DNA from 3 places in the Gluconobacter cerinus genome. Region 1 is predicted to be linked to each of the others. Evidence: predicted binding sites of a transcription regulator. Region 1 holds the regulator's gene; each other region holds the start of a gene.
What was found. The regulator LexA, encoded in region 1, represses DNA repair genes until DNA is damaged. The targets are predictions, from matches to a motif close to TGTTCTANNTANGTTC.
Positions count from the first base shown of each region.

Region 2: a site for LexA is predicted at 1,089-1,104, ahead of M2305_RS15660 (ImuA family protein). Genes of this name have one in related genera too.
Region 3: a site for LexA is predicted at 3,934-3,949, ahead of uvrA (excinuclease ABC subunit UvrA). Genes of this name have one in related genera too.

Region 1 is NZ_JAOQNM010000001.1:2,834,745-2,844,757, forward strand. It holds gene eno (phosphopyruvate hydratase) at 1-106, shown strand, start outside; gene M2305_RS13270 (FtsB family cell division protein) at 254-583, shown strand; gene rpmG (50S ribosomal protein L33) at 698-865, opposite strand; gene lexA (transcriptional repressor LexA) at 1,173-1,898, shown strand; gene M2305_RS13285 (hypothetical protein) at 1,951-2,559, opposite strand; gene pgsA (CDP-diacylglycerol--glycerol-3-phosphate 3-phosphatidyltransferase) at 2,661-3,263, opposite strand; gene uvrC (excinuclease ABC subunit UvrC) at 3,373-5,292, opposite strand; gene M2305_RS13300 (dipeptidase) at 5,607-6,614, opposite strand; gene M2305_RS13305 (exodeoxyribonuclease III) at 6,695-7,492, shown strand; gene M2305_RS13310 (response regulator transcription factor) at 7,510-8,244, opposite strand; gene M2305_RS13315 (L,D-transpeptidase family protein) at 8,402-8,911, shown strand; gene M2305_RS13320 (cation:proton antiporter) at 8,908-10,013, opposite strand, start outside.
Region 2 is NZ_JAOQNM010000004.1:5,775-15,787, reverse strand. It holds gene M2305_RS15670 (ParA family protein) at 54-716, shown strand; gene M2305_RS15665 (hypothetical protein) at 713-1,009, shown strand; gene M2305_RS15660 (ImuA family protein) at 1,123-1,914, shown strand; gene M2305_RS15655 (Y-family DNA polymerase) at 1,799-3,328, shown strand; gene M2305_RS15650 (hypothetical protein) at 3,313-3,540, opposite strand; gene M2305_RS15645 (error-prone DNA polymerase) at 3,565-6,705, shown strand; gene M2305_RS15640 (IS5 family transposase) at 6,843-7,925, shown strand; gene M2305_RS15635 (hypothetical protein) at 8,016-8,177, opposite strand; gene M2305_RS15630 (hypothetical protein) at 8,263-9,315, opposite strand; gene M2305_RS15625 (autotransporter strand-loop-strand O-heptosyltransferase) at 9,591-10,013, opposite strand, start outside.
Region 3 is NZ_JAOQNM010000001.1:1,574,946-1,584,958, reverse strand. It holds gene gyrA (DNA gyrase subunit A) at 1-1,088, opposite strand, end outside; gene M2305_RS07255 (class I SAM-dependent methyltransferase) at 1,162-1,926, opposite strand; gene M2305_RS07250 (helix-turn-helix transcriptional regulator) at 2,010-2,807, shown strand; gene M2305_RS07245 (GNAT family N-acetyltransferase) at 2,804-3,271, shown strand; gene ssb (single-stranded DNA-binding protein) at 3,337-3,918, opposite strand; gene uvrA (excinuclease ABC subunit UvrA) at 4,051-7,083, shown strand; gene trhO (oxygen-dependent tRNA uridine(34) hydroxylase TrhO) at 7,432-8,385, opposite strand; gene M2305_RS07225 (autotransporter strand-loop-strand O-heptosyltransferase) at 8,487-9,851, opposite strand.

The DNA.
Region 1 (10,013 bases):
TTCCCGCTCTGACCGCACGGCTAAGTACAACCAGCTGATCCGCATTGAGCAGCAGCTTGGAAGTGCAGCCCGCTATGCGGGTCGCAGCATTCTCAAGTCCGCCTGATCAACAAAAGCCGGCCTCCATTCAGGAGGCCGGTTTCATAGGCGCGTTAAAATAATTTACTGTCTTGAACAACAGTGATTGTTTCGCAGCCTCTCTCTGAGCTAGATTGTTGGGAAGTTTTCAAGCCAAGGGAGCCTGTTACCCCGCGTGAGACCCGTCAGACTTATCAAACGTGCCATCCGCGCGGTTGCTCCCCCTGTGCTCTTTCTGTCCCTGACCGCTTATTTCGGGTGGAACGCCCTTCACGGTGCTCATGGTATCCGTGCCTATCAGGATCAGCTTGTGCTTCAGCAGCAGGCAATCCAGGCGCAACAGGATGCCAAAGATGAACAGGCGGTATGGCACCGTCGCGTGCTAGCTCTGAAAGAGAAAGCTCTTGATGCTGACATTCTGGATGAACGTTCCCGTGCCATGCTTAATCTGACGCGTAACGGTGATATTGTTATCCCCTACGGTCCGCACGACAAACTTTTTTAAGAGCCGTTCTCGGCTCTTTTTTTATGTTCGGGAAAGTTTATTCGTCAGAAATTGCGTCAATAAAAAAGGCGACCCGAAGGCCGCCTTTTTTAACGTCGTATGATCCGCGAGATCTTACTTGATCTTGGCTTCGCGGAAGGTCACGTGCTTGCGGGCAACCGGGTCATACTTACGGACTTCCATCTTGCCCGTAGCAGAACGTGCGTTCTTCTTCGTGACGTAGAAGTAGCCGGTGTCAGCCGACGAGACGAGACGGATCTGAATAACGTTGCTTTTTCCCATGATACCCTCGGGCTTGCGCCGTCCTGATGCCGCTCGCAAGTGCCAAAGCAGCAGGTTGATCTAGTTCGGCGCAACATGCTGATTTGTATGTCCTAGGTCAAGGCTTTCTGAAGAAAATCCAGGGATAAGGTGCATTTTTCCGCAAAAACCGGGGTTTTTAGCCAGATAAAAGCTTTGTTGATGCCTGGTAGATGTTCTTGCAGGTGGACGAACGAGAACCTATAAGGAACAAAAGAGCGTCGCATAAGTTTATGCAGTGTCTCAATCTTCAGATTTTGCCTCCACCGAGGCGCATGGGAGCGCCTGTATGCTGACGCGTAAGCAGCACCAGCTTTTGCTATACATTGACGAACATCTTCGGCGGACGGGCTATTCCCCTTCCTTCGATGAAATGAAGGACGCCCTCGAACTTCGTTCCAAATCAGGAATTCATCGCCTCATCTCTGCCCTTGAAGAGCGTGGCTTTCTGCGACGGCATCACCATCGTGCAAGAGCGCTTGAAGTTCTGCGTTTGCCGCATATGGGGCTTGAGGCCCCGGTTGTAGATGCCGTGTCTAATCCGGCGCCTTTCGTTCCAACAGTTGTTGAGGGTGGTCGTCAGGATCTTCCTGGGACATTTTCCGAGGCGCCTCGCTCTCCCGTTGAAAACACAAGCGTTCAGCTTCCACTTTATGGACGCATTGCTGCCGGCCTCCCTATTGAGGCCTTGCAGGATGATAGCGCACAGATTCAGGTACCATCGTCCCTGCTCGGCACTGGAGAGCATTATGCTCTCACGGTTGCGGGTGATTCCATGATTGAAGCTGGCATTTTGGACGGTGATGTTGCCATCATCCGTCGCGGCGAAGTGGCGGATAATGGTCAGATCGTTGTTGCGCTGATTGATGATCAGGAAGTGACGCTCAAGAAGCTGCGCCGTCGTGGTTCTACGATTGCTCTGGAAGCCGCTAATCGGGAATACGAGACACGTATTCTGCCGGCTGCGCGTGTGCGCATCCAGGGACGACTGGTCGCCCTTTTCAGGCAGTACTAAGAAAACTGCCTTGCTGGTTTAATTCTCCTGCAAGGCAGATAACTTCTGATGATTATTTATTAGGAACTGACGGCACGCCGCGCACAACGCGGACTTTACCATCCGGAGCAATAAGCGTGCTCGTTCCATCCCCGTTCGGGATGATGATTGTTTTGTCAGGGTTTTTGTTCAGGAAACGACCAGCATTATCTGGAACGCTACTGGGAAGTGTCGGGACAAAGTGACTGCGATCTTCTGATACACCACGCATCGCATCGATTTTTTCACCGACGGACATGGTGTCGCCTGGCTTCATTTGAGGGCCAGAGACGCCGAGAGCACCGGTGCCGGCAATACCACCACCCATGAAATTCTTGTCGAGCGTTGCACCGCCAAAATACGTAGCCGGATCGCCAAGAGACTTATTAAAGACGCTGTCAGGGTTCACAACATCTTTGAGGGTTGGCAGAGGCTGAGGTGAGCCGGGCCACATGTTCCCGCCTTCTGGCAGGATTGGTGCAGCTGCTACGAATTCACCGCGTGCCCTGCGAAGGTTTTCACTATCGCCATGGGGAGCATTAGGGTTGCTTCCCGACCACAGCGCGGTGTCATTGAAAAACTTGCCCATGCCCGCACAGCCGCTCAGGGCCAGAGGTAATGCCAGTAGAGCGGCCTTACGCATTGTGTACTCCCATAAGGTCGATCCCTGAACTTTACCTGTCATCGATTAAAAGCGCCAGATGACGAGCTGATAACTGCAATAATAATCACAGATAGTCCAGATCAGGAGACGATCTTTGAGGATTTGCGAGGCTCAGAGGCCATCATTCTGGAAAGTCCGGCGGTGAGATAGCCCCACCCACTTAGAACTGTTGGAATAACTGAAACCCAGAGAAGAATACCGCCGATTAGTGTGGCCGGCAGGAATGAAAGATGAAGCGTAGCCGCAGCTTTGTCTCCGCCAATCAGGAAGCCAATCGCGACCATCTGAATTCCGGTCTTCCATTTTGCAAGGCGGGTGGATGGAAGGGTTGCGCGTTGGGAGGCCATGTATTCACGCAAGCCACTGACCAGAATTTCGCGCAGCATGATGATGATGGCTGCGTAGAGCGAATACACTGGAAGTGTGGTCAGGCCGGCGAGTGCGAGCAACAGCGCACCGACAAGAAGCTTGTCGGCAATCGGATCCATCATCCGACCCAGTTCGGATAGCATTTGCCATTTCCGTGCCAGAGCACCATCCAAATAATCCGTAATGCAGGCAGCCGTGTACACAACGCAGGCTGCGACGTTACCGAGTGCGGAATGCAGCGCCAGCAGGGCAACCAGAACAGGAATGGCTGCAATACGGAGCAGAGTCAAGACGTTTGGCAGATCAGTCAGCATCACGAAGCAGTCTAGAACAGTTTATCCATCTCCGGTATGCGCCAATCCGCTCTGAATGTGTGTATTTTTTATGCCAAGCCAGCGTTCAGGGCGTGACCTCACGGAATTGTCAGCTCTGTGTCCGAAGCCATTCGGGATGAAAGTGCCCGTAGATGGCTCTGGCGGTTCCAGAGCTGATTCCGGGTGCAGTTTCAAGCTCTTCGAGACTGGCCTGTCGCACGGTCTTGGCTGACCCAAAGTGATTCAGAAGCGCCTTCTTGCGGGCCCCTCCGATTCCCGGAACATCATCCAGTTCAGATTTCCGGAGCCCTTTGGAGCGCCCTGCCCTGTGTGTCGTAATGGCGAAACGGTGGGCTTCGTCTCTCAGGCGCTGAAGATAATAGAGAACCGGATCACGAGGTGGGAGCTGGAACGGTGGCTGTGTTTCAGTAAAAAACCATTCGCGTCCAGCATCACGATCCGGGCCCTTGGCGATTGCCACAATGGGAATTCCCGTAACGCCAAGGTCTGCCAATACGTTGCGCACAGCGTTGAACTGACCCAGGCCGCCATCAATTAGCAGCAGATCTGGCCAGTCTTCCGGTCGCTCTCCATCTTCCCTGTTTTTTCCAAAACGACGTTCCATGACTTCCCGCATCATGCCGAAATCATCACCGGGAGTGACCGGGCCCTTGATGGCGTATTTTCTGTAGGAGCGCTTTTCAAAACCCTCCGGCCCACCCACAACCATGACGCCATAAGGTGCCTGACCCATGATGTGTGAATTATCGTAGGTTTCGATCCGCTGGGGTGTTTCAGCGAGGCTGAAAACCTTCGCGACGCCCTCCAGAAGTTTGCGCTGTCCGGTATTCTCCGCGAGCTTTCGCTCCAGTGCTTCACGTGCGTTCAGGGTCGCATGGTCTACGACACTTTTCTTTTCGCCGCGTTGAGGACAGACAACCTCGACTTTCTGCTCCCTCTTGATGCTCAGGGCTTCTTCGACGAGCTTCTGTTCCGAGATCTCCTGATTTACCAGGATGACAGGTGGTGGAGGCTTGTTGTCATAGAACTGAATGAGGAAGGCGGAGAGCACGTCAGCCGGGGTCTCTTCCTCCGCATGCACGGGATAGAAGGCACGGTTGCCGTTATTGCGGCTTCCACGAATGAAAAAGACCTGAATGCAGGTTTGCCCTGCGGTCTGCCAGATTGCCACGATGTCGGCGTCGTGAATGGAGGCCGGATTGATAATGCCTGAATTCTGGATGCTGGAAAATCCACGGATACGGTCCCGAATGGCTGCAGCCCGCTCATATTCCATGGCTTCGGAGGCGCGTTCCATTTCAACAGCAAGTTCCTGCTGCAGCTCGGTATTTTTACCCGAGAGGAATTGCCGAGCCTGGACGACCAGCTCGTTATAATTTTCTTTGGAAATACGATCCACACATGGCGCAGCGCAGCGTTTGATCTGAAACAGCAGGCAGGGCCTTGTCCGGCTCTTAAGAACAGCGTCCGAGCAGGATCGCAGTAGAAAAGTTCGCTGCACAAGGTTCAGAGTCTGGTTCACCGCCCAAGCGGAAGCAAAAGGTCCCCAGTAGGTAGCGCCTTTCACGGGTTTTCCACGCTGTTTGGTGATCTGGGGAAATTCGTGATTTTCAGTGAGCATCAGCCACGGATAGCTTTTGTCATCCCGCAACAGGATGTTGAAGCGTGGCTTCATACGCTTGATGTAGTTCGCTTCCAGAAGAAGCGCGTCGGCTTCCGTCCGGGTGATGACAATCTCCATCGAGACCGTCAGAGACACCATACGGCGCAGACGCTCTGGCAGCTGGGTCGTGCGCGTATAGGAAGCAACACGTTTCTTGAGGCTTAACGCCTTGCCCACATACAGGACCTCCCCTTTCTCGCCGAGCATGCGATACACGCCAGGGCTGTAAGGAATGGTTTTCAAAGCGTCCCGAATAGCCTCGACGCCCTGCTTTTTTACAACGGGAACAGGAGCTTCTTCAGGTGTCATTGAGGTTTCTGTCTCTGTGGGCGTAGGGTCAGTCATGCCAGTTCTTCAGTCATCCACTGATCCTGTGGACAAGTCTGTGGGTTGCTCCATGACAGAATCATGAAGGCCAAGGTTTCCCGGCCTTGCCATCAGATTGCCTAATTTTTAATCAGTAAACGTAAGATATTGAAAATAATGGAAAATATTTTCCGTTCCGTCAGGGTGCGGAAAAATTTCTAGTTTGAGGTTCGTGTTGAACGGGACATGACAGCTTTTCGAAACATCGTGGATGAGTGCACTCCACATTAAGTCTGAATGGTCCCGTTCTGTTCCCGTTAGGGCGCACTTTTTTGCTGAACAGAGCTGTCTTTTCAGGCTGAAATTGATGCTTGCTCAGCCTTTTCCATCAGACGCAGCATATTGCCACCCCAGATAGCAGTCAGCTCTTCAGGGCTAAACCCAGCCTTGAGGAGCGCCTGTGTCACAGCCGGCGTTTCAGTTGCATCCTGCCAACCGGGTATACCACCGCCGCCGTCGAAATCTGATGACACACCAACATGGCGAACGCCCACCCGCTCGGCGACATAGGCAACATGGCGCGCGAGGTCTTCTACGGTCCCCCCACCACCCTTACGCAAAAAAGATCCCATGGCGGTAATCTGGATCAGTCCGTCGGTTTCTTTCAGGCGATCGAGTTGCTCGTCGTCGAGGTTGCGAGGATGATCGCAGAGACTTCTGACGCAGGAGTGGCTGGCGAATACCGGCGTGGTGGAAAGTTCTGACGCCTGCATCATGGTGGATTTTGCCGTGTGTGACACATCCACCAGCACACCGTGGCGATTCATCTCGCGAATGGTCTCGTGGCCCAGTTCAGACAGTCCCCCATGAAGTTCAGGACTATCATTCAGGTCTTTTCTCGGAATGGCCGCGTCTGCGAGAGCGTTATGCCCGTTGTGGGTCAGGGTCAGGTATCGGACGCCATACTCTGCAGCCAGTTGACCGATCCGGGGCGGTACACCACCAAGCGCATGGCCATTTTCAATGGCGGGAACAATAGCGAGCGCTCCTGACTGGAATGCTGAACGGACATCCTTCGCGGTTCGGCAGACATTTGCGCTCAGTCCGTCCTGATGTCCGCCGAGGGCGTTGATGACCTTGAGCATCGCCTGAACACGGTGCCAGGCCTCTTCGTGGCCCGCTTCATCGCGTGGTCCCTGCGGAATATAAGCGGCAAGGCAGACAGAGCGGAGTTTGCCCTGATCGCATTTTCTCACATCGACTTTTCGGTCCGTGTTCAGAGACCAGGCATCTGCCTGATCGGGCCATGGAATGTCGATATGGGTATCGAAAGTCAGAAGCGTGTCGTGCAGTTCAGTCATGATCCGTCCTAGATCGGGTGTGAGCGGGTCTGACGCAAGAGGTGCTTGTCAAAGCGCTCAATTCAGACGATCCAATGGTGATGCGTCTGATTACATGGAACATCAACTCCCTCCGGCTTCGTCTGCCGCTGCTGAAGAAGCTCGTTGAGGAGGAAAATCCGGACATCGTCTGCCTTCAGGAGACGAAAGTTCCCGATCCGCTCTTCCCGGCCGAAGCTCTTGTGGAGCTTGGCTTTCCGCATCAGCTCTATCGAGGAATGAAGGGATATAACGGGGTTGCGATCCTGTCCCGCCTGCCCCTCGACTCAGTTGCGAATACGCCTGACTGGTGCAGTCGGAGCGATTGTCGGCATATCGCGGCATCGATTCAGACACCTGGCGGCCCAGTGATGCTGCATGATTTCTATGTCCCCGCGGGGGGCGATATCCCGGATCCGGAAGAAAACGAAAAATTTGCTCACAAACTCGCATTTGTAGAAGAAGCCGCGAAATGGTTCACGGATAGTCCGCCAGTGCGCAGCATTGTGGTTGGAGATCTCAATATCGCTCCGTTGGAGCATGATGTCTGGAGTCATCGTCAGCTTCTGAAAATCGTCAGCCATACGCCGCCGGAGACAGAGCGACTTAATACGTGGATGGCGGCAGGGTTTGAGGACGCCATGAGGCGGATTACGCCTGAACCCACCAAATTGTACACATGGTGGTCCTACAGGAACAAAGATTGGAAGAAGTCAGACCGTGGAAGGCGCCTAGATCATGTCTGGCTCACGCCAGATCTGATGCCAGGCCTTCGGAATATTCGTGTTCTGCGGGATGTTCGCGATTGGGACAGCCCTTCAGATCACGTGCCGGTCGTGCTGGATTTCGATCCAGCCTGACCAGCAGGGCCTGAGTATCAGGCTGTCAGTGATTCGGCCGTAGCAACAGTGCGGCCTTCCGGGTCAAGACGATACCCACCACCCTCAGTGATCAGCAGGGACGTCTTGGTGGGGTCTGGCTCGATTTTCTGGCGAAGACGATAGATATGCGTCTCAAGCGTATGGGTCGTGACTGCAGCGTTGTAGCCCCAGACTTCGTTCAGAAGCACCTGACGGGCGACGGGGCGCTGACCGGCCCGGTAAAGATACTTGAGAATCGCGGCTTCTTTTTCCGTCAGGCGAATGCGGCGATTACGGGCCGTCTCAACCAGAAGTTTGGCCGATGGACGAAACGCGTAAGGGCCGATTTCAAAAACGGCATCTTCGCTGTTTTCAAAGATCCGGAGCTGTGCCCGAAGTCGCGCCAGCAGTTCCCCGATACGGAATGGCTTTGCGACATAGTCGTTTGCGCCTGCATCAAGCCCGCGGACAACATCGCTTTCATCGTCTGAGCCGGTCAGAATAATGATCGGCATCCGAACGCCTTCGCGACGAAGCTCCGCACAGAAGTCGCGGCCGTCTCCGTCTGGAAGGGTGATGTCCAGCAGCATGGCGTCGTAACGGGCACCAGGCTTCTTGAGGAGCTCCCTTGCTGTTGCCACGGAGACTGCTTCCACAGCCTCAAGTTCGCCACCGTGCTGGAGTTGCTCTGTCAGCAGGCTTCGTAGCGTATCGTCATCATCTACCACGAGGATGGGCCGGGGACCTGCCATAATACCTGTCTCGTTTTATCTAGGCGGAAAACGTCACATCCGCATGTGTTCGCGTTAATAGGCCACGCATCCAATTCTGCCTATCCTGCACCGCAGGACCAGCAGCACACTTGCCATCTGAGATATGACAAATACTTATCCGAAAGGGAACAGCAACATGACTAAAGCTATTTTGAGAATCACTGAGGGCCGCGCTTTTCTTCACTTTCGTAATGTAATCATTCCGGCTTTGATCGGGGCTGGTGGTATTCGCCTTGACAAGCGTGAAGGCGATCACGCGACCCCTGTAGGTGAACTACCCCTCCGCCGTATCCTGTATCGCGCAGATCGTGTGGAAAAGCCTGTTTCCGGCGCGGGTTTACCTATCGAGCCGATTGCTGCTTCGGATGGTTGGTGTGATGACGGATCGCACCCGGATTATAACCGTCCGGTGACACTTCCTCACCCTGCATCATGTGAGAAAATGTGCCGTGATGATCATGTCTATGATCTCTGCATTGTGATGGGGTGGAATGATGTCACCATCGAGTCGGGACGTGGGTCTGCAATTTTCCTGCATCTGCCTTCCGCCAGCGGTGTGACGGAAGGCTGTATTGCATTGCAGGAAAAGGACCTGCGTTATGTGCTGGAACAGGGGCTGACAGCAGTTGTCGTGGAAGCGCCTTAAGCGGCATCTTCCTCTGTGTGCGGAGTGTCAGTCGGCGGGACCATCGAGATCATCAGGTCCCCAGGCATCGGGGTGATGACAGTCGGATCTTCTGCCGAACGAATGAGAATGGCAGAGCGTCTGCTGACAAGGATATCGAGGCGATTGTCGTCCGTTCCAAACCCTGCCGCATTGGCCTCATTGGCTGCACGGGATACGAAGCGCCAGCCTTGCTCGAACAGGGTATCGAACAGGGTGTAATTCCAGGCGGGTTCTCCCAGAACCTTCCCTCGGGAGTCACGGGAAAGCCCATGATAAAAATCCAGTCGGGCGACACCTGGGCTGATCTGGAACACCCGCTCCCGCCCCATGGCTGGCGCGAGATGTCCACAGATCATCCCGTTATAGATGCCGTCTCCGGTCGTTGCGATCAGGTAGTCTGCCGGTCGTTCTTCCAGTGCTTCCTGTCCGTGCTGGGACAGTAACTCAGTTCTTAGAACCGGAATGTCGAGTTGTGCGGCTGCCATCAGCGCACTGGATCTGTTGTCCACGAGAAGAACGGGTATGTTTTCCCTGTGGAGGCAGGCTGCAAGGTCGATGGACCATTTGCTCGCCCCCAGAATGGCAATGGCCGGATCGTTAGAGAGCGTGAGCTTGAGGGCACGCGCGATTGGGCGAAGCGAAAAGCCATGAAGGATCATGGTGACAGCGATGACGGCAAAGACCGCCGGCATAATGAGGTCAGCTGACTGGTAGCCCGTTTCTTTCAGGCGAATACCAGCGGCGCCGGCAACGGCGGCGGCGACGATGCCTCGTGGGGCAATCCATCCGACGAAGAGGCGCTCTTTCCAAGGCATACTGGTGCCCAAGGTGGAAAAGAAAATTCCAACCGGACGGACGACGAACAGTACGACAAGCGTCAGCATCAGAATGGGAATGGAAAGATGCTTGAGAACGTCGCGATGAAGATCTGCCGTCAGCAGGATGAACAGTACCGACACGACGAGGACCACCATCGATTCCTTGATGCGCCTCAGTTCTGCGACGCCTGGAATGTGAAGGTTGGTCAGTGCCATGCCAAAAATAGTGACCGCGACCAGGCCAGCGCCCTCCATTTCCAGAT
Region 2 (10,013 bases), on a different contig from region 1:
GGAGGCGGCACTACGAACGTAGGTCAGCACGGCTTCTTTGAGCGGAGAACACAATGCCTGTCATCGCTATCGCGTCCCCCAAAGGAGGCGCTGGAAAATCGACTACTGCTGTCATCTTGGGAACCCAGCTCGCACACTATGGAGCAGAGGTAACTCTGTTAGACTGCGACCCGAACGAAGCGCTGACTTTATGGGCTGACCGCGCGCCGAAGCCGCCTAGAATCAGCCTGATAACGAAGGTCTCTGAAAGCGACATCATAAAGACGATCAAAAGGCACGATGCTGATGGGAAAATCGTCATTGTTGATTTGGAAGGCGTCGCATCGAGATTGGTTTCGCGCGCGATTTCTCAAGCAGATTTGGTCTTGACGCCCATGCGAGGAACCACGTTGGACGCGACAATCGGAGCGAGAGCCCTTGCTCTAGTAGCAGAGGAAGAAGAGTCTTTAGGGCGCAAAATTCCTCACTCAGTTGTTTTCACAATGACGCGGGCAATTCGCTCCAAACAGCATTCAGGCATTGAAGCTTCACTCAGGGAATCAGGCGTGGACGTGATAACGCCCCCTCTAATGGAGCGTGCTGCGTTTTCCGCTCTTTTCGAGTTTGGTGGAGATCTTCACTCGATCCCACCACAAGGTAACATGGTGGCAGCGATCGAAAACGCCGATGGCTTTGCACAAGCTGTGTACCGACGCCTTACAGGAGCAGCAGAATGACAGAGAAAAAGCCTTTTGCGATTGATGTTGGAAAGCTCAGGTCGCGAGAAAAAGTCGCATCTGCCTCCGCTGTTGAGCGAGTTGATCGTGTCGCTGCGGATCATGGTTTCATAGCCAGAGAACCTGCGAAACGTAGAGGACGCCTACCCAGCCCACGAACAGGACAACTGCACGCTAAGGTATTTCCCAACGTCTCCGACGAAATCGCTAAGGAGGCAACCAGGCGAGGCGTTACCCAAGGCGTTGTCATAGAAGAAGCTTGGAAGCTGTATAAAGAAAATAATCCGGTTTGATAGTTTATCGGGTTTTATAATAAACCCGGTAATTATATTTACCGGGTAACTTCAAAAAAACTTGCAATCGCGTCAGGTTTGTTCTCTTTATGTTCTCGTTAAGGAGAACAAAGATGACAACGGACGCCGTGGCGCGACTGCGCGAGCAGGTCCGACGCCTGGAGCGTCGAAGCCTTCCTCATTCCCATGCTGACACCCTGCCTACCGGGCATTCTGCCGTCGATGACCATCTCGGCGGTGGCCTCGAAACGGGTAGCCTGCATGACTTTCTGATCTCCGATCCTCTGGAGACGGGGGGCAGTCTCGCCATGCTGCTGCCCATCCTGAAAGAGGGCAGGGGGCCGGTCTTCTGGATCAGCGACACATCTGCCGAACTGAACGCCTGCGGGCTGCATCAGTCCGGTGTTTCACTGGAACATCTGGTCTGCATTGAAACGGACCCGGCTAACCTGCTGTCGGTCGCCGAGGACATCTTGCGCGGGCCAGAACGCGCACTGGCCGTGATCGCAGGACGTCACGTCCCAACGCTCAAGGAAATCCGCCGCCTCAATCTGGCTGTGGAGGCGAGCGGGAACACAGGCTTTTTCCTGCGCTCTGCGCCTCTCGCACAAGCTCCTGGAAAAGACCCCTGTGCGTGCGCCACGCGGTGGCGGGTCCTCTCCCATCCTTCATCGCCTCAAACGCTTCCGGGACTGACCATGCCGCGTCCCGGTTCCCGACGCCTTTCTGCCACGCTGCTGCGGGTGAGGGGAGGCCGCCCTGCTCACTGGATCCTCGACTGCACCGATCATGCGCCGCTTTCTCGCTCTCTGGATGCCCTTCTGGCGCACCGAGCGCCTCCAGCTCTCCCGCCCGGGAGACTTTCCGACCGACAGGCCGCTCGTTGTGCACGCGCTGGCACATAACCGTCACACCGTCACCGGTGTCAGTCCGGCTGCGCTCGCTGTCGGACTGGCACCCGGAATGCCGCTGGCACAGGCCCGCTCCCTGGTGCCGGATCTTTTGACCGCAGAAGAGGACGCCGACGCACAGAGGGTCGCGCTGACCGATCTGTGCTGCTGGCTGATCTGGCTGTCGCCGCTGCCCGCGTTCGATGCTCCGGACGGTCTCTACAGCGATACCACCGGATGCGCCCATCTATACGGCGGCGAGGCGGCGATGCTTGATCTCGTCAGGGAACGCCTGCAGGCGAGGGGGCATTCCTGCTCTGTGGCGCTGAGCGATACGGCCGCTGCCTCACGCGCCCTGGCCCGCTCGGCGATCGACCGGATCTGTCTCGTGCCTCCCGGTCAGCAGAAACAGGCGCTGCACCCTTTGCCCTGTTCAGCGCTTCCGTTACCCGAGAAGACGCTCTCCAGCCTCACCCGACTTGGACTGAACACCATTGGCGCCCTTGCAGACCTCCCTCGCGCGCCTCTGGCCAAGCGATTTGGGGCGCAGCTTCTCACCTGTCTCGATGGGGCTCTTGGACGGCAGGCCAGCCCGCTCAGCGTGTTTCAACCTGCGGACCGGATTTCCCTGACCCGGTCTTTGGTCGAGCCCATCAGCACACCGGACGCCATTGCCACGGTGATTGCCGCACTCGTGCCGGTTGTCTGCGAAAAGCTGACGGCGCGAGGGGAGGGGGCGCGGCAGCTCGACTTTCTCTGCGTGCGCGTGGACGGATCCATTCAGGCCGTCCGCGTGGGGACGTCCGACCCAACGGCTGACGTGCCGCGTCTGACGCGCCTGCTGCGAGACCAGATCCCTCAGATCGCGCCCGAGTTCGGAATTGAAACCGTTATCCTGACAGTTAGCGCAAACGAACCGCTCGAAGCCGGGCCTGAGCGGTCTGTCCTTCCGGACGGAGCAGGATCCTCTGAAACGGGCCTCCCGGCCACTCTGATCGACCGGCTGCTAAACCGCCCGGGCGTTATTTCGGTTCACCAGCTTGCGCCCCGGTTTACCGCCTGGCCAGAGGACGGACAGTCTCGCGTTTCTCCGGGCGACATGGCAAAATCGCCTTTCGCGAGCCAGATGCTCTGGGCGCGGCCGAACAGTCTGTTCGATCTGCCCGTCCGGGTGCAGGTGACTGCCCTGCTTCCGGACGGTGCGCCCCGCCAGTTCATCCTCAAACGCCAGACGCATCGTATTACAGCGGCCGATGGCCCGGAACGTCTGATTGGCGAGTGGTGGCAGACCGCCGAAAACTATGGCGCGATCCGCGACTACTGGCAGGTCGAGACTACGACCGGCCTGCGCCTGTGGCTGTTTCGCAAAGGGGATGGCTCCCACGACTGGTCCGGTTCGGGCGACTGGTTTCTTCAGGGGGTCTTCTGATGGACCCCCGCGATGACCTGATCCCGGCCAGCACTTCGGACGTGGCCGAAGTCCTGATGCACGCGTTGTGCTATGACGGACGCAGGCGGACGCATGACGCCGCCGAACTGATGGCGCGTCTCGTAGCCGAGCGTCTGGTCGCTTATCTCGAACGCTCCGGCTTCGTGGTCATGCGCGCGCCCACCAGCAACGCGCCTGACAGCAGCCGACACCCGCATCCGCACAGGCGCTAGGCCGTGAGCGTGCCTTACGTCGAGTTGGAGGTGACGTCCTCGTTTTCATTCCTGCGCTCGGGCAGCCAGCCGGATGAGCTGATGTTCCAGGCAAAGGCTTTCGGCTATGACACGATCGGTCTGACCGACTGGAACACTGTGGCCGGGGTCATTCGCGCCCATCTGGCGGCGCGGGAGGCCGGTCTTCGTCTCCTGCCCGGATGCCGTCTGGCATTGCGCGATGGCAGTGCGCTCCTGGCTTATCCCCGCAACCGTGCGGGCTGGGCAGGTCTCTGCCAGCTTCTGACGCTTGGTCATCATCGGGGCGAGCGGGACGTGTTTCTTCTGGGATGGGAAGATCTCATCGCAGCAGCACCGGACCTCATCCTGATCCTGTTGCCACCCGAAAATCTGGCTGCGCTTGCCGGGCACGTTCAAAGCCTGCTGGATCTGCCCGGACAAAGGGCGGGCGAAGAAGAGACCCGGTTTATCGCGCTGACAATGCTCCGGGAGCCCGGGGATGTGGCGCGCCTTCATACGATTACCGCTTTCTGCGAAGTCCGGGGACTGGCCTGCGTTGTGACGGGAGATGTTCTTTACCACGATGCGCGCCGGCACGTTCTTCAGGACGTGGTCACGGCGATCCGGGAAGGCTGCACCGTCGATGCTCTCGGCAACCGCCGTCACGTTCACGCCGATCGCCATCTGAAGGCCCCGGAAGAACAGGCACGACTGTTCGCCGCCTTTCCGGATGCTCTGGTCAACACGCGGAGAATTGCCGAGGCCTGTACCTTCAGTCTGGATGACCTCACCTATCAGTATCCGACCGAAACCGAGAAATCGGGCGAAAGCGCGCAGGACACACTGACACGCCTGGTCGAGGCCGCACTGCCGCGTCGCTATCCGGCCGGGGCGCCCCCTGAGGTCGAGGCGCAGATCGCCCACGAGCTGGCGTTGATCGGTTCTCTGTCCTACGCGCCGTATTTCCTGACCGTGAATACGATCGTGCGTCATGCCCGCTCACTTGGAATTGTCTGTCAGGGGCGCGGATCCGCCGCGAACTCGGCGGTCTGCTATGTTTTGGGCATCACGAGTATTGATCCGGTTCGCTCGGGCCTGCTGTTCGAGCGGTTCATCTCAGCCGAACGGCAGGAACCGCCCGACATCGACGTCGATTTCGAGAGTGACCGCCGAGAAGAAGTTATCCAGTGGATCTACCGGCATTATGGTCGTCATCGCGCGGCCCTGTGCGCCACCGTGCAGCGCTATCAGCCCAAGGGCGCATTGCGCGAAGTCGGCAAGGTGCTTGGGCTGCCAGAGGATCTGACCGGCCAGCTTTCCAAACACATCGCCTCCTCTCTCGCAGATCCCGATCTGTGCAAGGCGCGCGCGGCTGATCTTGGCCTGAACCTGAAAGACCGCCGCCTCAGCCTGACATTACACCTCGCGCGCCAGCTTCTCGGCTTTCCGCGCCAGCTTGGGACGCATCCGGGCGGATTTGTGCTGACCGAGGATCGCCTGGACGAACTCGTGCCTCTGATGCCGACCGCCATGAACGGACGGCAGATTATCGTCTGGGACAAAGATGACATCGACGTCCTGCGCTTCATGAAGGTGGACGTTTTGGGCTTGGGGATGCTGGGCTGTCTGCGTCGCGGGTTCGAATTGCTGCACACCGTGTATCAGACCCGCATGGATCTCGCGTCGATCCCGGCCGAGGATCCGCAGACCTATCGCATGATCCAGAAAGCCGACACGCTCGGGACATTCCAGATCGAAAGCCGGGCGCAGATGTCCATGCTCCCGCGCATGAAGCCCCGGACCTTTTACGACCTGGTGATTCAGGTGGCGATCGTGCGGCCGGGTCCGATCCAGGGCGATATGGTCCATCCCTATCTCCGCAGAAGAGAGAAGCTGGAGCCTGTCACCTATCCGTCCGAGACCCTGCGCGGCATTCTCGGGAAAACACTGGGCGTTCCCCTCTTTCAGGAACAGGCCATGCAGGTCGCGATCCACTGCGCGGGCTTTACGCCAGGCGAGGCGGATCAGCTCCGCCGCGCGATGGCGACGTTCAAAATGACAGGTGGCGTGTCGCCGTTCCGGGACAAGCTGGTCAACGGGATGCTGGCCAACGGGTATGAGCAGGACTTTGCCGAACAGACCTTCGCACAGCTCGAAGGGTTTGGCAGCTACGGCTTCCCGGAAAGCCACGCCGCGTCGTTTGCCCTGATCGCCTATGCGTCGGCCTGGATGAAATGCCACTACCCGGATGTGTTCTGTGCCGCCCTGCTGAACAGCCAGCCGATGGGATTTTATGCGCCGTCCCAGATTGTTCAGGACGCACAACGCCATGGCGTCGAGGTCCGGCCGATCTGTATCAATGCCTCCCGATGGGATTGCACACTGGAGCGCGGCCGGAACGGACGGCACGCGGCCGTCCGCCTGGGGTTCAGAACGGTGCGCGGGTTGGCGAACGGACACGGTGCCGCCCTGATCGCGTCTCGGATGCCAGATTATGAGAGTATTGATGACGTCTGGCGGCGTGCGGATGTGCCGGTCTCGGCCCTGGAATGTCTGGCAGAAGCAGATGCCTTCCGGGTGTTCGGACAGATGCGCCGTGCTGCACTCTGGTCGATCAAGGGGTTAGCGGACACGGCCCTGCCGTTGTTTGAAGCGGCGGATCGGGGTCGGAACTTTCCGCTTCCGGAAGTAATCGAGCCGGAGATTGCCCTACCGCAGATGTCAGAGCGGGCGTCGGTGCATGAGGATTACCGGGCGACAGGACTTAGTCTGAACGGGCATCCCGTCGCGTTTCTCCGAGAGGACTTACGAAAAGAGGGGATCGTTCGTTGTGGGGATCTCCCTTACCTGCGGGATGGGCGCCGGATCCAGCTTACAGGTCTTGTGCTGATGCGGCAGCGGCCAGGGACGGCCAACGGCACCATGTTCGTCACGATCGAAGACGAAACGGGCACGGCCAATCTGATTGTCTGGAAGGATGTGCAGGAGAAGCACCGGCTTCCTCTTCTCGCGTCCCGTCTTCTGGCCTGTAAGGGGCGGCTTCAGAAGGAAGGCGATGTGATCCATGTTGTTGTGCTCAGTCTGGAAGACCGCACGCCGTTGCTTCAGGGATCGGAGCTGCTGAAGGCTCGGGACTTTCGATAAGAGGGTAATCGGTTTGACCGATCTTATTTGAATAATAGAGAGAAACTTGTTGGTGTTGAACCTGGAGGGATCGAAAAACCCCTTGGCTCTGACCTGTTCTCTATGATTCCATTTCCCTTGCGTTGATTGGAGTATGGATCATGAAGCAGCCGGGTTTCTTTGATGTTGAAGAGCGGCTTGCTCGGCTGAGCGGACTTGGTGACCAGCTTGAAGCGTTTTCCCGGACTGTGGATTTCGAGGCGTTCCGCCCTGATCTGGAGAAGGCACTGGCTTATTCAGACGGAAGCAAAGGCGGCCGTCCCCCGTTTGATCCTGTGCTGATGTTCAAAATTCTGGTGATCCAGACGCTGAACAATCTGTCCGACGAGCGGACGGAATACCTGATCAATGATCGCCTGTCCTTCATGCGTTTCCTTGGTCTGGGACTGTCGAACCGTGTGCCGGACGCCAAAACAATCTGGCTGTTCCGCGAGCGCCTGACGCAGGCTGGTGCGATTGAAAGGCTGTTTGATCGTTTTGATACCACCCTGCGCAACGCCGGATATCTGCCCATGTCAGGCCAGATCTTGGACGCGACATTGGTGGCAGCTCCAAAGCAGCGCAATACAAACGCTGAGAAGGCAGATCTCCGGGCAGGACGGATCCCCGAAGGCTGGGAAGATAAGTCGGCAAAACTGTCCCACAAGGACAGGCATGCGCGCTGGACGCTGAAGTTCACGAAAGCAAAACGGCAGGAAGATGGAACCATGCCGTCCATGGACCTCGCCATCCCGTTCTTTGGCTACAAATCGCACATCTCCATCGATCGGAAGTTTCGACTGATCCGGAAATGGAAGACGACGGATGCCGCTGCCAGTGATGGTGCCAGGCTGCGCGAGGGCCTGCTGGATAAAGCCAATACCGCCTCAAGCGTCTGGGCCGATACCGCGTATCGCTCGAAAGCCAACGAAGACTTCATGGAAAAGCAGGGCTTTGTCTCAAAGGTCCACAGGAAAAAGCCGCATCTCAAGCCCATGCCCCGCCACATCCAGCGGTCCAACGCAGGGAAGTCGGTGATCCGGTCGCGTGTCGAGCATGTCTTTGCCGATCAGAAATCGCAGACGGGTCTGTTCGTCCGAACCGTGGGTATCACCCGGGCCACCATGAGGATCGGCCTGGCCAATATCGTCTACAACATGCGGCGCTTTCTGTTTTTGGAGAGGTTGAACGCGAGCGCGTAGCTATTCAGCGGGTGCCAACCCTCGATCTGCTCAAAACGCAGATCAAAAGCTACCCCAAAAACCGTCAATCACATCGCCAAAAGCCTGAAATCAGAACCAAGGCACATCAACCAACGGTTCTGCGATCCCTCCATCTGTTAGATCACGAGCCATCCCAAATAGGTCAGAAACGCCCCCCAGTTTTTCTTGATCGTGTTCGCTGTCGCTGTTCACGCCTGCTTTTCCTTCGGTTTTATCATTGTCTGTGTTCATCGCGACAATCCTTACCGCTATACCGGAGCATATAGGGGGGAGAGGTTCGGGCACGCTGTGACGTTAGTAATGGAGCCTTCACCCATTATACTTCTCCATACATATCGTAACTCTTCGCGAGTGCCGTGAGTGCTAATGGATCCTGATAGAAATCTCGAAAAGCGTCACGCACCGTACTGAAATCTTCAGCTTTCAAAGATACTCGAACCCGACCAAGTGCCAGGAAGCGATCTCGCGTTGGATAAATTTCACTAACAGTAATACACTTGCTCTCGAAAACCGCTTCTTTGCTCAGGAACGCTGCTGCAAATATATCAATTTCTTCAATATTATTTGCACAGAAAGACGCAGAGTTACGATCCCCGGGAAGAGAAACGATGAAGCCTGCCTGGAGACTCGACCACTGCGTTACATGAAGAATATTGCCGGTTCCGTAGAAGCCTTGAAAATTAGGCGCGTATTTTTGAGAAGCATCTACCTCCTCTAATGGGGATTGATTCTGATGAAAGTACGAACGTGTGGCAATACGGAATATCTGTCTGAAGTATGGACTTAACACTGAGGTAATCGCAAGCGGGTCTGTACCTGCTAGATCGTCACGGAGCATTACTTCAATATTGCGAAGAGCAAATTCCGCTGCCGATGTAGATGTATATTTGGAAACATCCTCCAGGAGATGAATTAAGCGCTCCTCAAGCGTTTTATAGCCCATCAGGCCGCCAAGATTTCCGAGGAAATAATGGTCATCACGAACTGCGGAATTGTCGGATTTCAGAAGTCCGTATGCGGCCTGCGTCATTTCAAGAATAGCTCTGATCGTCACCGGTTTTACGCTTGGCCCCTGAAAGCCTTTGATTGCCATCGACGCTCTCATCACGAGGAAGTACCAATCCACCCTCCTCAAGATCCCCGAAGCATCATATCTCTTTCGGATGCCTATAAGCGCGCTCTGGTGATCTCTGTCGAGCTCAACAAAGTCATCTATGAAAGTGTTCGTAGGGAGGGCGGCGAGCGCAATATTCATTGCGTCGTTCATGTTTTTTGGCTCCACGGACAAGGTTCGTAAAAATCTTTCCAAAGATGCAGCCGCACGCTCCGTAAAGCGGAAGGTCGATGTGGCATTCGCACGAATCTTCATTTGCTATGGCTTTCACACTCAGATCCGTCATCCGCAACGGAGCATTAGTATAGATATATTACACACATTGTCTTCTGTGAAACACTTTTTGGTTTGTCATACACAAATTTTACCTGTGTCGAAAAACATCTGTTTTCCGACACCGATGTTCCCATCTTTGGAGACAAAAACATCTGCCGAACACCAGAAACGGTCTTGTGAGACTATTCGAAAAGAATACTCAGGCTGCCAGATCTGGAAGATACTTATAGTGACCAGCGCTGCGCGGATGAACGTCACTTACCTTCAAGCAAGCCTTTATCCTTGATGAGACGCTTGAGAGTGTGGATGACCTGAGCCCCGGTGATCAGGCGGGTACATTCGAACTGCCGATCCGTCCCTTTATGCCGTGGGCACCAGAAGAAATCCTGATGATCAAACTGGTGCTGCGGGTCATTCCAGCAGGAATTGCAGGTATGCCAGTTAATGATGCGATACGGCGTGGCAAATTCGTTGTCTGGATGGGTAAAGCCTGAAATCATCACAACCGGAGTGCCTGCGGCATGAGCCAGCCATGCCAGACCGCTGGAGAGGCCAATAAAGAAGCTGGCATGTTTCAGCCAACGTGCCCGTTCCGACAGAGGCCGGTTGCCCGTTTCGTCCTCGGCGCCATGAGGAATGTAATTGTACACATACCCCGTTCCATGAAACGTCTTCTG
Region 3 (10,013 bases), 1.3 Mb from region 1:
AAACGAATGAACGCTTGCAGAACGTCCATCAGCCCCATCGTGCGCGGCTTGCCCTCATCGAGCGCCAGCATATTGACACTGAAGGACGTCTGAAGCTGCGTGAAGCGATAGAGCTGGTTCAGCACGACTTCCGGCGTCGCATCGCGCTTCAGCTCAATGACAACGCGCATTCCAGAACGATCACTTTCGTCCCGGATATCCGAGATGCCTTCGATTTCCTTCGCACGAACGAGATCGGCAATCTTCTCCTGAAGGGTTGCCTTGTTCACCTGATACGGGATCTCGGTGATGACGATCGCCTGACGATCCTTGCGGATCTCCTCGATCTCAGCACGCGCACGAACCGGAACGGACCCACGGCCTGTCTCAAACGCCTTGCGAATGCCACTCCGGCCCATAATGATGCCGCCGGTCGGGAAATCCGGGCCGGGGATGATCTGCATCAGCTCATCCAGCTCAATCGCCGGATTGGCAATCATCGCCAGCGTGGCATCAATAACTTCGCCAGGATTATGCGTCGGGATGTTCGTGGCCATACCGACCGCGATACCCGAAGCGCCATTCACCAGAAGATTTGGGAACGTCGCTGGCAGAACCTTAGGCTCGTGCTCGCTCTCGTCGTAGTTCGGCTGAAAATCAACCGTGTCCCGCTCAATATCATCCAGCAGGAACGACGCAGACTTGGCCAAACGAGCTTCGGTGTAACGCATGGCAGCCGGGCTATCGCCATCGACCGAACCGAAGTTACCCTGTCCATCAATCAGCTTGACGCGCATTGACCAATGCTGCGCCATACGAACCATGGCATCGTAAATCGAGCTGTCACCGTGCGGATGGTATTTACCCATCACGTCACCGACCGCACGCGCAGACTTGCGGTAAGGCTTATCAGACGTAAACCCACTCTCGCGCATCGCGTACAGGATGCGGCGATGGACGGGTTTCAGGCCGTCACGCACATCCGGCAAGGCACGCGAGACGATCACCGACATCGCATAGGCCAGATAGGAGGAGCGCATCTCCTCCTCGATCGTCACCGGAAGACGATCGGAAGGTACAATATCAGTCGGCTCGTTCAGCTCGGTCAAGACAGGTCCACCACGCTAAAATACAGTCCGCACAGCATAGCCCATGCGCGGCCTACATGCCACACCCACCCCATTATGGCCTGTGAGACTGAAAAATGGTCACGTCCAGCAGGAAACTGCCGTCTTCTTCCAACTCCAGTCTTTCACGGACAGCTACAGGCGCACCACGCTGCAACGACCGGATGCCCTCTACACGTTCCGTCGACGTTCGTGTTCGCGATACCCAACTCTCAAATTCCATCCGCAAACGGCTGCGCATCAGGCCATCCACAACAAAACCGGATCTTCCGAGAGCAGACACCCATTCTGTCACGGCATAGTCCCTCACATGAGAGATATCCCGCATCAATTCCAACGTCTGGAGCCAACTATCGGACATAGCGTCTTCAGGAGCGGTAACATCGCCGAAAATAGCCAGACCTCCGGGCCTCAGAACGCGATGCACTTCTCTCAGACCAGCCTCAAAGCCTTCCCAATGATGGGCACTAAACCTGCATAAAACAGCGTCAAACACACAATCCTCAAATGGAAGTGCTTCTGCGGCGCCCTGCTCAACAACAATGTTGCCAAGGCCACGGTCTTGAGCGGACCTGCTTACAGCAGCCAACATTCCGGCCGTGACATCGCAGGCGACAACCTGCCCGACATGTGGCGCCACAGCATAGCTGACATGCCCCCCGCCACAGCCAAGGTCCAGCACACGTTCAAACCCGCGACCCTGAACAGCCTGAACCATCACGTCCAGATCATCGCCCTGATTATGCACCACGCTATTTACGTAAGATGATGCCCTGTCTTCATAATGCTTCGCAGCAAATTGTCCTGCCTGCCTAACCATCTGATTTTTCTCCTTTGGAGATCATCATCAGACAACAAACAGTCAGGTATAAGATCCTATTTTATCATGGTATAAATTGCACCATGCCTACGTCTAGCCGTAAAACTCTTGGTCTGTTTCTTCGCACGCACCGCGAAAGGCTTCCCCCGTCAGAAGCAGGATTGCTGACTCCATTACGACGCAGACGCACCCCAGGGCTACGCCGCGAGGAAACAGCTCAACTCTGCGGGATCAGCACGACATGGTACACGTGGCTGGAACAGGGACGCGACGTCTCATGCTCGTCCGCCACTCTGTCGCGCATTGCCACGGCTCTGAAACTGTCCATGACGGAAAGACGCTACCTTTTCACGTTGGCAGAACTGCGAGACCCTCAGCAGGATCACACTGCGCCAACTGCACCGGCCACACTGCTCAGCCTCCCGGAACAGATCTACAGCCCTGCTTATTTGCTCGATCCCTTGTGGAATGTTCTGAGCGCAAATTCCGCAGCCAAAATCCTTTTCGATGCCTGGCTGAACAGCTCAGAGACCAATCAGTTGCGCTATGTTTTTCTGAACCCCAATGCCCGAATTTTCCTTACGGACTGGCTAACCCGCGCCCAGCGGCTTCTGGCCGAATTTCGGGCCGATACAGTTTCGAGTGCCCGTACCGAACCTTTTCAGACACTTGTCTCAACCCTTCAGAGAGAAAGTCCGGAATTTAATCGTTTCTGGGAAGACCAGAGCGTCCTCCCCAGAGAAGGAGGGCAACGGAGCTTTCAGCATCCAACACAAGGCCTTCTCCACTACGATCAAACAACGTTCATCCCGACAGCTCATGCGGGCTATAAACTCGTCATTCTGTCCAGAAGCACGGCCACTCCGGATTCCACCCTATGAACCCGAACTACACTCTCCGCCCAGCCGATTTTTCCGACCAAGAAACACGCGACCTTTTGGCCTTTCACCTTGCCGGAATGCACGAAAACACCCCTGCTGGACACGTCTTCGCCTTGGATCTGGCTGCTCTCACCTCATCAGATATCGAGGTCTGGACTGTCCATCACCACGGTCACATTGCTGGCATTGGTGCGCTAAAACGATTGAGTGCTCAGAACGGTGAACTCAAATCCATGCGGACTCATCCAGATTTTTTAAGACAGGGCATCGCCAGCACTCTTCTGGATCATCTCATTCACAGGGCATGCTCTCTGGGCCTGAAAAAGCTCAGCCTTGAAACCGGCCAGAATTCCTCTTTCGAACCCGCACTAAAGCTCTACAAGGCCCGAGGCTTTCAACTCGGCGAACCCTTCGCTGACTATCAGGCCTCTAAGTTCAACCAGTTCCTTCATCTGTCGCTCTAAAAACGGGCCTTTCGCGCATAAAAAAACCGGACTGACACTGCCAGCCCGGTTCTCCGGAAAATCCCTTAGAACGGGATTTCATCATCCAGATCGTTATCTGGCGGAGCATCCCAGCCACCGCCACGACTGCCCGACGCGCTACCTGCGCTACCGCCGCTACTCCGAGAGCCACCGCCGAAGCCGCCTTCACTGCCACCGCTCCGGCTTCCACCACCAAAGCCGCCGCCGTTGTTACTTCCGCCACCGTAGGACGAACCACCACCGTCGAAGCCACCGCCTTCATCACCGCCACTACGGTTACTGTCGAGGAGCACCAACTCACCGCGGAAGCGATCAATCGTTACTTCCGTCGTGTAACGCTCCTGACCAGACTGGTCGGTCCACTTACGGGTCCGCAGTTCACCTTCGAGGTAAACCTTGCGCCCCTTGCGCAGAAAACGCTCAGCCACATCGCCCAGGCGATCATTGAAAATGACGACGCGATGCCATTCCGTACGCTCGCGGCGCTCACCGGACTGACGGTCGTTCCATGTTTCAGACGTGGCGATCGTCAGATTGACAACCTTCCCGCCTGACTGCGTGTTCCGGACTTCCGGGTCCTTGCCCAGATTCCCGACCAGAATCACCTTATTGACGCTACCTGCCATTCCGTACCAACCATTTATTCTCGAATTGTTCTTTTCATGCGGCTCAGAAAGCCCATCTATGAAATGATCTAGCATCCCTTTGGATGCGTTCCCATCTCACATTCTACTTTCTGCATAGTCTTCGGGGTTTTCGTGAGCTTTCCAGACAATCATTCGATCCGTGTCCGTGGTGCCCGCGCCCACAATCTCAAGAATATCGATGTCACGATTCCCCGTGACTCCCTGACGATCATCACGGGTCTCTCTGGCTCCGGAAAGTCGTCTCTCGCCTTCGATACGATCTATGCCGAAGGTCAGCGCCGATATGTGGAAAGTCTTTCCGCTTACGCCCGCCAGTTCCTTGAACTGATGGGCAAGCCGGATGTGGACTCCATTGAGGGCCTCTCCCCGGCCATCTCGATCGAACAAAAAACGACCTCAAAGAACCCCCGCTCCACCGTCGGCACCATCACGGAAATCCATGACTACATGCGCCTTCTCTGGGCGCGCGTAGGTGTTCCTTATTCACCCGCAACCGGCCTCCCTATTGAAGCCCAGACGGTCAGCCAGATGGTAGATCGCGTCATGGCGCTTCCTGAAGGCACGCGTCTCATGCTGCTGGCGCCGGTCGTCCGGGACCGTAAAGGGGATTGCAAACGCGAACTGGCAGACCTGGCTCGCAAGGGCTTCACGCGCGTCAAAATTGACGGTGAGCTTTACGAAATTGCCGAAGCCCCCGAACTCAATCGCAAGACCCGCCACAATGTCGAAGTCGTGGTGGACCGGATTGTCGTCAAACCTGATCTCGAATCCCGTCTGGCAGACAGCTTTGAGACAGCCCTCGAACTCTCCGACGGTCTCGCCTACGCGGAAGAAGTCAGGCGTGCGGGAGAAACAGCTGCCCCCGCCCACATCGTTTTCTCCTCACGTTTCGCCTGCCCTGTTTCAGGTTTTACGATTGAGGAGATCGAGCCCCGTCTGTTCTCCTTCAATGCCCCGATGGGCGCCTGTCCCACCTGTGATGGTATTGGTACGGAAACCCATTTTGACGAGAACCTGATTGTCAGTGACGATACGCTGACACTTTCTGAAGGTGTGATTGCCCCTTGGAGTGGTGCCAGCACGGACTGGTATGACCAGACTCTTGCAGCCCTTGGCCGCCATTGCGGCGATACTATGAACACGCCATGGCGAGACCTGAAAGCCGAAACCAGGAATTTGATCCTGTATGGTTCCAAAGAGGCCATCGCCATTCCGTATCGTGATGGCAGCAAGGTCCATACCGTTACGAAGCCCTTTGAAGGCGTGCTCAAAAACCTGCGGCGGCGCATGGCGCAGACAGATAGCATGTGGGTCCGCGAGGAACTGTCGCGCTATCAGTCAGAAAAGCCCTGCCACACCTGCCATGGCGCACGCCTGAAACCTGAAGCCCTCTGCGTAAAGGTCAATGACCTGAACATCGCCGAAGCGTCAGATATGCAGATCCGGAAGGCACTGGACTGGTTTTCCGGTGTTGAGGTTACCCTCACCCCACAACGTGCGGAAATCGCACGCCGCATTCTTCGCGAAATCACGGATCGCCTGCACTTCCTCGATGATGTTGGCCTGGACTACCTCACGCTTTCCCGAGGATCGGCCACACTTTCTGGGGGTGAAAGTCAGCGTATCCGGCTGGCATCCCAGATTGGCTCGGGTCTGACCGGCGTTCTGTATGTGCTGGATGAACCGTCCATCGGCCTGCATCAGCGCGATAACGAGCGCCTTCTCGGCACATTGGAGCGTCTCAAGCGCCTTGGAAACACTGTCATCGTCGTCGAACATGACGAAGATGCCATCCGTGCTGCTGATTACCTTATCGATATGGGGCCTGGTGCTGGCACGCGGGGCGGAAACGTCATCGCCATCGGGACACCTGCGGAAGTAGCCAAGAATAAAGAAAGCCTGACCGGTGCCTATCTTTCGGGTCGGAAGTTTATTCCAGTTCCGGAAAATCGACGCACCTCGGACAAAACACTCACATTGGTTGGGGCCAAAGGAAACAATCTCAAGGATCTGACCGTCGATTTCCCGCTGGGGACCTTTATTGCGGTCACCGGTGTATCAGGCGGCGGCAAGTCTACCCTGGTCGTGGATACCCTTTACAAAGCGCTGTCTCGGCAGCTCATGAAATCGAGCCAGTCTCCACTCCCTTATGACCGACTGGAAGGCGTAGAGAACCTCGATAAAATCATCGAAATCGATCAGTCTCCGATCGGCCGTACACCCCGTTCCAACCCCGCCACCTACACGGACCTGTTCGCCCCTATCCGGGACTGGTTTGCCGAACTTCCGGAATCCAAGGCACGCGGCTACAAACCAGGCCGCTTCTCCTTCAATGTAAAGGGCGGCCGCTGCGAAGCCTGTCAGGGCGATGGCGTCCTGAAAATCGAAATGCACTTCCTGCCTGACGTCTTTGTCACCTGTGATACCTGCAAAGGCGCGCGGTATAATCGTGAAACGCTGGAAGTGAAGTTCCGCGGCAACTCCATCGCTGATGTGCTTGCCATGACTGTGGACGAGGCGTTGCCATTTTTTCAGGCTGCGCCCAGAATTCGGGACCGCCTCGCCATTCTCCAGCAGGTTGGTCTCGGCTATGTCGCCCTGGGCCAACAGGCAACCACGCTTTCAGGCGGTGAAGCCCAGCGCGTCAAACTGTCCAAGGAACTCGCCAAACGGGCTACGGGTCGCACGCTCTACATTCTTGATGAGCCCACCACCGGTCTGCACACTGAAGATGTCCGTAAGCTGCTGGAAGTGCTGCATACGCTGGTTGATCAGGGCAACACCATTTTGGTGATCGAGCATAATCTGGAAGTCATCAAGACAGCAGACTGGCTGATCGATATAGGACCAGAAGGCGGTGATGGCGGCGGCAAGATCGTAGCAGCAGGAACACCGGAAGACATTGCTGCGTGCAAAGCAAGCCATACTGGCCGCTTCCTGGCTCCCCTTCTGGATGCGCCCGGTGTTAGGCAGCACCGTGAGCCTACAGGCAAAAGAATCACTCAGGCGATGATTGCCGCCAGCTTGCCCCAAAAAGCAGAGCGAACCCCAGCCAAAACGACAAAAGTGCCTAAGGCAAAAATAGTGGCGGACAAGAAACCTCGTGGCCGCCCCTCAGGCTCCCGCAACAAAACCAAAGTCTGATTCCTGATCAAGTCCTGAAGAGCCCCACTCTTCAGGACAACAAAGGACGCTACGCAAGCCAGGCTACAAAAAGGTGTCAAAGGCCGTCGTCACAATGCCTTCCGGACCAGAGTGATCGGGAGCCAGAAATTCAGCCCCCCGACAGGCGACACCAGAACAGTAATCGCAAAAAACGCAGCCGTACCCTTTCCAATCGGGTATTGCTGGTGCAGACCCCGCGGCGGCAATCAACATACGAGGCGGCAGCCAGATTAGAGCAATTATCAGCGCTCAGCGGTCCGGATTATCCTCACCAGAACAATCCATTTTCTCCCTTCTAAGAAGAATTACCAGCTAACTGGTCGGCAGTTATTTCTGCTGAGTACCGAGATGCTCTTTCCCGCGCTGGCGCGCCAGCTTCTCCTGTAGCTCACGGGCAGCATATCGCTGGCGCTGCTCTTCTGTCCGTTCGTTATGACAATGGGGGCAGGAGACGCCTTGTACGAACATCGGAGAAGCCTTGTCTTTCTCGCTGACAGGGCGACGACAGGCGTGACAGACATCGTAGCTGCCGATTTCCAGACCATGCTTCACGGAAACCCGCTGGTCAAAGACGAAACATTCCCCTTCCCAGAGGCTTTCTTCCTCTGGAACAGTCTCCAGATATTTCAGAATACCGCCTTTGAGATGGTAAACTTCCTCCAGTCCCTCTGCCTTCACAAAAGACGTGGATTTCTCACAGCGAATTCCGCCTGTGCAGAACATGGCAATCTTTGGAACTCGACCTTTGGCCTCAAGCTCCTTGCGCCGGTTTCGAAACCACTCCGGAAACTCCCGGAATGACCGTGTTTTGGGGTCTTCAGCCCTCTTGAATGTCCCGATCGCGACTTCGTAGTCATTCCGGGTATCAATCACGATCGTATCCGGATCAGAGATCAGAGCATTCCATTCATCCGGTGCCAGATACTGACCAACATCCTTGCGAGGATCGATATTCGGCTGCCCCATGGTAACGATCTCTTTCTTGAGACGCACCTTCATGCGGCGGAAGGGCATTTCCGGCGCACGGGACTCCTTGATTTCAAGCTCCTCACATCCTGGCATCGCCCGAATATGCTCCAGAACCTGCTCCATTCCGTCATCTGACCCGGCAATCGTTCCGTTAATACCTTCTGGTGCCAGAAGCAGAATGCCCTTGATCCCCTCGCGATCGCAGACCTCCTGCAAAGGCCCGCGCAACGCAACGATGTCTTCAAACGGCGTGAAGTTGTAAAGCGCGACGATACGGATCGGCGGAAGAGCATCAGACACAGGGGCAACCATCCAGCTCTGCGACCGCAGGCAGACCCACGATCAGGTGATAATGTGCTCCCGCCAATATCAGGCTCGCGCCTTCAATTCCAGAAAACTCCTGAACCTGGGCCTCAGGCGACTGAGGCGGTTGCTGCTTCTGCGAGAGGTAGTCCGCGATCCTTGATCACGCGACGCACCGTCTGGATGACCTGCGATCCAGTAATCAGACGCGTGCATTCAAACTGCCGCTCCGTTCCCTTGTGGCGGGGGCACCAGAAGAAATCCTTGTGATCGAACTGATGTCTCGGGTCGTTCCAGCACGAATTGCAGGTGTGCCAATTGATGATGCGATAGGGCGTAAAGAACTCATTATTCGGATGCGTAAAGCCCGAAATCATGACGACAGGTGTGCCCGAGGCATGCGCCAGCCAAGCCAGCCCACTGGAGAGACCAATGAAAAAACTGGCGTGCTTCAGCCAACGCGCACGTTCCGACAACGGGCGGCTGCCAGTCTCGTCTTCCGCGCCATGGGGAATATGATTGTACACATACCCTGTTCCATGGAACGTTTTCTGATCAATGCAGATCACACGGTATCCGGCAGATTTCAGGAAACCAATTACCTCCTGCCAGCCAGCCGGATTATTCCAGTACTTGCACTGAGTACTGGCCTGCGTCGCAATCACCACATACGGCCCCTCAATAGGCGGGGTATCCCCATCCTGGATTGTGATGCCAGGAGGGTTATCGTTCCAGGGATCAACACCCAGAATATAAGCTGCAGTCCGGTGCAAACCTACATGCCGAAAGTCCGTTGGCTGATGTGTCAGCTCCGTATCCGTGAAAAACAGACCTATATTGTATGAAGCGTAGAAAGCGGACGTAAACGTCTTGTTTGCCTGAGCTTCATCGTGCCCGACCAATGTGATGTCTGGATTAGCCTCTTTCACCAGAGGCAGAATGACATCTGCAACTGAGCAGGACACCTTCGCACCCGTCTGCTGCGCAAGACGAATAGCTGCCGGAAGCCAGGCAATCGTGTCTCCAAGGGTTCCAACAGGCAACTGCACCAAAACAGGCCTTCCCGTGAGGGATAGCTCGTGGTGCAGAATGTCCTCCCGCGTACCGTCAGGCTTTTCCAGCCAGACATCGATCAGGAATGGAACAAAGTACTTTTTGGTGGATGAGACCATGCCGCCTTTTAAACGGGCATCGAAGAGAATATTCCCGGTCGAATAGTCCGATAGTCTCACATGCCATTGCCCCAGTTCCGGGGCAATATCCGGCACCATGACACGGGCACCATCATTGAAGTCAAAGCGGACGCCCTGCCCTCCTTCCACAACGGGAACAGATGGAATGGCCAGATAGGGGCTCTTCTCGTCCTCCTTCTGCACGGGATTACCGTCAGCAGGAGGAGCGCCTTCCTGTGGAAGACCGGAGGCAGGTGTTACAGTTTCTGCAGGCTGGGAAGAAACAGAGGTCACATCAGACATCAGTAAAAGCGTCTCCAAACCGTTCCCGCAGGCCGTACAGAGACAGAAACCCGCCTCCACCGCACCCACAAAAGCAGGCTCAATATTAAAAGTCCAAAACCATGTTCAAACCTGAATTCATCTCTTGAAAAGAGACTTTCCACAGTCTGCCACAAAACAGTG